DNA from 2 places in the Chromobacterium sp. LK11 genome. Region 2 is predicted to be linked to the other one. Evidence: riboswitches for the same ligand, from Rfam matches in the RefSeq annotation. Region 2 holds a riboswitch; the other holds the start of a gene.
The links. Region 2 has a riboswitch for glycine ahead of VK98_RS01180 (trimeric intracellular cation channel family protein). Riboswitches for the same ligand answer to the same signal wherever they lie in the genome.
Positions count from the first base shown of each region.

Region 1 (3,144 bases), on a different contig from region 2:
CGCGCTCGGCGTCGGACGGGCCGATGTGGCGGGAGAGGAATTCTTTGCGGTTGAACAGTTCGGAGAGAGACATGAGTACGGGACCTTCTATGCTTGCCGTCCGCGCCGCGGCTTGCGCGGCCAATCGGGTGTTGCTGGATATCCGGGCGAAAAAAACGCCTCGCTGCCGATTAGGGCTGCGAGGCGGTTTTCACCATCAGGCGCCAATTTCCTTGGCGTAGGCGGCGGCGTCCATCAGGGCGTCCAAGTCCGCCGGATCGACCGGCTTGATCTTGAAGAACCAGCCGGCGCCGTAAGGCTCGCTATTGGCCAGGTCCGGCGCGGCCTCCAGCTCCTCGTTGACGGCCAGCACTTCGCCGGCGATCGGACAGTAGATGTCGGAAGCGGCCTTCACCGATTCCACCACGCCGGCCTGCTCTTCCTTGGCCAGCTTGGCGCCCACTTTCGGCAGTTCGACGAACACGATGTCGCCCAGCAGTTCTTGCGCGTGCTCGGTAATGCCCACGGTCACGGAGCCGTCGGCTTCCAGGCGCAGCCATTCGTGGCTTTCAACGTATTTGAGTTCGGCGGGGATGTTGCTCATGAGTGTCTCCAGTCAAATCCAGGTCTTAACGATATTCCCGGCCGCGTCGCGCGGCCTGCCAGGCCAATCGGCTCAGGCGAAAACTTTCTTGCCGTTGCGCACAAAGGGCATCTTGACCACGCGCACCTCGGTCAGGGTGCCGCGCAGGTCCACCAGCGCCTTGTCGCCGGTGCCCGCCGGCACGCGCGCGATCGCGATGGAGTGCTTGAGGGTGGGCGAGAAGGTGCCGCTGGTGATCACGCCTTCGCCTACGCCGTCCACCACCACCTTCAGGCCTTCGCGCAGCACGCCGCGCCCTTCCAGCACCAAGCCCACCTGCTTGCTCTTCACGCCGGCGGCTTTCTGCGCCTCCAGCGCCTTGCGGCCGATGAAGTCGCGCTCGGCCGGCTCCCAGGCTATGGTCCAGCCCATGCCGGCTTCCAGCGGAGACACGGTTTCGTCCATGTCGTGGCCGTAAAGATTCATGCCGGCCTCCAGGCGCAGGGTGTCGCGCGCGCCCAAACCGATGGGGGCGACGCCGGCGGCCTGCAATTGCTGGAAGAAGGCCGCGGCCTCAAGGCCGGGCAGCATCACTTCCAGGCCGTCCTCGCCGGTGTAGCCGGTGCGGGCGTAGAACCAGTCGCCGACGGGCTGGCCCTGGAACGGCTTCAAGGCCTGGATGACGGAGGCGAGCTCGGGCTTGACCGCACAGACCTTGGCGATGGCTTGCGGGCCTTGCACCGCCAGGATGGACAGATCGCGGCGCACTTTGATGTCCACGTCGAAGTCCGCCTTGCGCCCTTCCATCCAGGCCAGGTCTTTGTCGGTGGTGCCGGCGTTGACCACCATGCGGTAGCCGTAGGAAGTCAGGTAGACGATCAGATCGTCCACCACGGTGCCGTCGGGGGTGAGCATGCCGGAATACAGCGCCTTGCCTTCGAAGCCTAGCTTGGCCACGTCGTTGGCGATCAGGCGCTGCAGCCAGACCTTGGCGTCCGGGCCGCTGATGTCCAGCACCGTCATGTGGGAAACGTCGAACATGCCGGCGTCGCTGCGCACGATTTCATGTTCCTTGAGCTGGGAGCCGTAGTGAATGGGCATTTCCCAGCCGGCGAAATCGACCATCTTGGCGCCGGCGGCGATGTGGGAGTCAAACAGGGGGGTGCGTTTCGGGGCCGTCATCGGTGCGTCCTTAGCAAAAGCGTGTAGTGTTGCTCTATTCCCTACACCCCTCTGTCCCTGCACCTGAGATTTTCCGGCCTTGCGGCCGTTAGCCCCTTCGGTGGGCATCCGCGGATGCCGCTCTCCAGATTCGGCGAACTGGCTGCGGCCAGTCCGATGATGCAGTCCTTTTGCCTGAGCGATTGCGGGTGCGCTTGCGCCTTCGGCGGTGGCGCGGGCGGCCACTCTCTCCTGCATGACGAGCCAGATTATGGTTGCTGGGCCGGGGCTTGGCAAGCCGTGTTTATCTTCAACTTAAACAAAGACTTGAAATATTCGAAACCGCAAAACATTGAACTGACATTGCTTCGTTTCAGAGCGATTACGAACATATTTTGCTTCTTTATCGATCATCCCATCGACAAACTCCCCGTCCGGCCGGCGCTGATCGTAAGATGACATCCGTCTTGACCAAGCACGATCTCTATCCGATATGGAAAGGAAGCCGCGATGCGAAAACTGATCAACGATCCGCGCCATGTGGCGCGGGAGATGCTGGAAGGTCTGGCCGACACCCTGCCCGGCCTGGCGCTGCTGGAAGAGGAAAACGTCTTGCTGCGGGCGGACCTGCCGGCCGGCGGCCTGCGCGACAAGGTGGCGCTGATCTCCGGCGGCGGCAGCGGCCACGAGCCGGCCCACGCCGGCTATATCGGCCACGGCATGCTGGACGCCGCCGCGGTGGGCGATGTGTTCACCTCGCCCAGCGTAGACACCGTGCTGGCGGCGATCCGCGCCGTCGCCGGCCCCCGGGGCGTGTTGCTGATCATCAAGAATTACACCGGCGACCGGCTGAATTTCGGCCTGGCGGCGGAGCTGGCCCGCGCCGAGGGCATCGCCGTCGACAGCGTGGTGGTGGCCGACGACGTGGCGCTGCGCGACACCGTGGAGCCGGCGCGCCGCCGCGGCATCGCCGGCACGGTGCTGGTGCACAAGATCGCCGGCGCGGCGGCCGCCGCCGGCGCCGGCCTCGCCGAAGTCGCAGCCGCCGCGCGACGGGCGGCGGAACAGGTGGCCACCATGGGCGTAGCGCTGGGCGCCTGCACGGTGCCGGCCACAGGCCGCCCCGGCTTTCAACTGGACGAGGACGAAATCGAGCTGGGCCTGGGCATCCACGGCGAAGCCGGCGTGCGCCGCGCGCCGCGCCAATCCGCCGACGCCTTGTGCGCGACGCTGCTAGACGCCATTGTCCAGGATAGGGATTGGCGGCCCGGCCAGCGGGTGGCGATGCTGGTCAACGGCCTGGGCGGCACCCCGCCGATGGAGCTGGCCATCGTGGCGCGCAGCGCGCTGGCCTCGGCGCGGCAGCGCGGCTTGCGAGTGGAACGGCTGTGGAGCGGCAATTTCATGACCGCGCTGGAAAT
Region 1 is NZ_LDUR01000027.1:77,959-81,102, forward strand. It holds gene gcvP (aminomethyl-transferring glycine dehydrogenase) at 1-73, opposite strand, end outside; gene gcvH (glycine cleavage system protein GcvH) at 197-583, opposite strand; gene gcvT (glycine cleavage system aminomethyltransferase GcvT) at 656-1,744, opposite strand; glycine riboswitch at 1,786-1,882, opposite strand; glycine riboswitch at 1,897-1,988, opposite strand; gene VK98_RS16040 (dihydroxyacetone kinase family protein) at 2,234-3,144, shown strand, end outside.
Region 1: it holds a riboswitch for glycine, as region 2 does, so the genes downstream of both, gcvT (glycine cleavage system aminomethyltransferase GcvT) here and VK98_RS01180 (trimeric intracellular cation channel family protein) in region 2, are expected to answer to the same signal.

Region 2 (3,144 bases):
TGCCGCGATCTGCGCGACGCCGCCACCGAACACTGCTTCAAGGCCGTCTACGAATCCCCGTGGCTGGCCTCCGTTGTGGGCGTCCAGCCCGCGCGCGAGGCGCGCGCCGCCCGCAGCGACAGCTGGGACAAGCAGGAAAGGCTGCAACTCAAGCGCCAAGTGCTGGACCCCGCCTATGAAAGCGGCACCCTGGCCGACGGCTTCGTGCGTCTGCTCACCTATGTGGCGATTGGCCGCGGCATCATAGACGAGCGCCCGTTCAACGCCATCCGCCGCATCATGCACGACATCCGCCACGAACATCCGATGACCCTGATGCAGCTGAAGGAAGTCGCCCGCAAACAGGTCTTCCTGGTGCGGCTGGACGAGGCGCGCGCGCTGGCCGGCCTGCCCAAGCTGCTACCGGAAGAACACCGCCGCCGCCAGGCCTGGCAGCTGGCGCACGAGCTGCTGGCGCTGAGCGGCAATATCGCGCCGGAACAGCAGCAGCGGCTGGACCAAGTGGCCCACGCGCTGCAACTGGACACCCGCGCGCCGGCGGCCCCGGCCATCCTGCCGCCCGCCGAGCCGGCAATAGCGACAGCCGCAGCCGCTCCTGCCGCGGTCCCCGCCGCCCAGGCCAGCGCGCCGGCCAAGAAAGCGGCGACCCCGCGCAAACCGGCCGCCAAAGCCCCGGCCAAGACCACCGCCGGCAAGCCCAGCGCCGCCGCCAAACCCTCGCCGGCCGCCAAACCAGCCAGCGGCAAACCGGCGGCGGCCAAACCGGCCCCAAGCAAGCCCGCGGCGGCCAAAACCGCCAAAGCGGCCGCACCCAAAGCCAGCGTGGCCAAGGCCCCCGCAGCCAAAACCCCGGCCACGGGCAAACCCGCCGCCGGCAACGGCGCGACCAAGCCCAAAACGCCTAGCAACTAAGCATCAAGCAGCGCAAAAACGCCCGGACAGCCAAACCGCCGTCCGGGCGTTTTTGTGTCGATATCGCACTGCAACATTTTTGCCTCGCCCCATGTATACAGTCGTTGACTGAACAATACAGCAAACGCTAATATCCTTGCCTGCTGCGGGAGAGAGGGGCATGCGCCCCCGCCGAAGACGCAAACTCCCATAATCGCTCAGGCAACAGTACCGCAGCCCATGGATACCAGCCGATTGGAGAGAGGCCCTAAGCGCTCGTTCATCATCTGCTACGCTTCAGCAACAGCGCGTCAGATTATGCGACCGGCCCTTAGCCGCCCACCGAAGGGGCAAGTGACATCCGGCAAGGCCCGCACACCGGCCGCGCCCGTCATCTAACTCTCAGGTAAAAGGACAAGGGGAGAGGCAATGCCGGCAGCGTCGCGCCCATGCGCGGCCCGTCGGCCATGCTCAAGGAATGCCCATGTTCGAAACTCTCGCCCAGGCTGCGCGCCACCTGGCATGGCCCGCCCATTGCCAACCCATTTTCCCACCCGGCTTCGCCGCTCATCTCGGCGCCAGCCTGTTTGACCACTGCAACTACATGCTTACCCTGATCTATCTGATCGCCATCACCGCGGAAGCGATGACCGGCGCGCTCGCGGCCGGCCGCCGCAATATGGACATCTTCGGCGTTACCGTCATCGCCTTCCTCACCGCCCTGGGCGGCGGCACCGTGCGCGACATCGTGCTGGGCCGCTACCCGATAGGCTGGACCCAGCACCCGGAATACGTCGGCCTCGTCATCGCCGGCGGCCTGGCCGCCGTGTTCGTGGCCCGCTACATGAAACGCCTCAGCCGCGTCTTCCTGGTGCTGGACGCGCTGGGCCTGATCGCCTTCACCATCATAGGCTGCGGCGTGGCCCAGTCCATGGACTACCACCCAGTGGTGGTGGTGATGGCCGGCATGATCACCGGCATCGCCGGCGGCATCCTGCGCGACGTGCTGTGCAACCGCGTGCCGGTGGTGTTCCGCCAGGAGCTGTACGCCAGCGTCTCCTTCGCCGTGGCCCTGCTCTACCTGGGCCTGATCAAACTGGGCGTGCCGCATGACCTCAACGTGCTGGCCAGCTTCGCCGTCGGCCTCACCATCCGCCTGGCCGCCATCTGGCGCGAATGGCGGCTGCCGGTGTTCATGTATCGGCACGATCTGCATTAAGCGCGGCTAAGAACCCGTTTACGATCTGCTGCGCGTCGGCAGGATGGATAGAAAAGGGCGTTGAAAACTGCTTCGAAATGCTCATGTACCACTTGTACATTCCGCTTTCTCAGCGGTTTTCGCCTTGTCTCGCCTTAGCTCGCGAGATCGTAAACACGTTCTAAGACCCGCTAACAACACCCCTGATCCTGCGTTGCGCCTCCTGGTCGTACTACGGGTACTGCCTGCGTCGGCGCGCCTTGGCTCAGGCACGCTGCGCGGTTTTGTGAGCGGCTCTAAACCGGCAGGCCCCGCCTGCCGGAACTTTCCGGCCCGGCGGCGGCCTACCCGAACCCGCCCCCGCCGAAAGCACCCCGCATGTTGAGCCTTGCCCCGCAAAACCATCGTTTGCAAAGCGCCACCGCCTGGGCGCACAGCCGCCCGGACGTGGACGCGCTGATCCTCTCCGGCTCCTTTGCCCGCGACGACGGCAGCGTCGACATCCATTCCGATCTGGATTTGGAAATCATCAGCCCGGACCCGGCTGCGCTGGCCGCGGACGACGGCTGGCTGCGCGACATCGGCCCCCTGCTCACCGTGCTGCGCCTGGGCGAAGGCCAGGCCTGGCCCACCCGCCTGTCCATCTACGCCGACGGCGTCAAAATCGACTTCACCCTGGCCGGCCCCGCCCGGCTGCAAGCCATGCGCGAGCTTGGGCTGGACCCGCTGTACCAGCGCGGCTACCGCGTGCTGCTGGACAAAACCGGCGTGACCCAAGGCCTGCCCGCGCCGCAAGGCCGCCCCGCCGCACCGGCGCTGCCCAACGCTGAGCGGTTCCGCGAGCGAGTGGAGGAATTCTGGTTCGAGGCCTTTCACATCCCCAAATACCTGGTGCGCGGCGAGCTGTTTGTCGTCAAACACCGCGACTGGACCATGAAGGAACTGCTGCTGGAAATGCTGGAATGGCACGCCTACAGCCGCCCCGGCGCGGCGGCGGACTGCTGGCATATCGGCGCCCGGCTGCAACACTGGGCCGAGCCGGAACACTGGCAGGC
Region 2 is NZ_LDUR01000002.1:75,194-78,337, reverse strand. It holds gene VK98_RS01185 (DUF3141 domain-containing protein) at 1-912, shown strand, start outside; glycine riboswitch at 1,049-1,135, shown strand; glycine riboswitch at 1,137-1,319, shown strand; gene VK98_RS01180 (trimeric intracellular cation channel family protein) at 1,376-2,110, shown strand; gene VK98_RS01175 (aminoglycoside 6-adenylyltransferase) at 2,468-3,144, shown strand, end outside.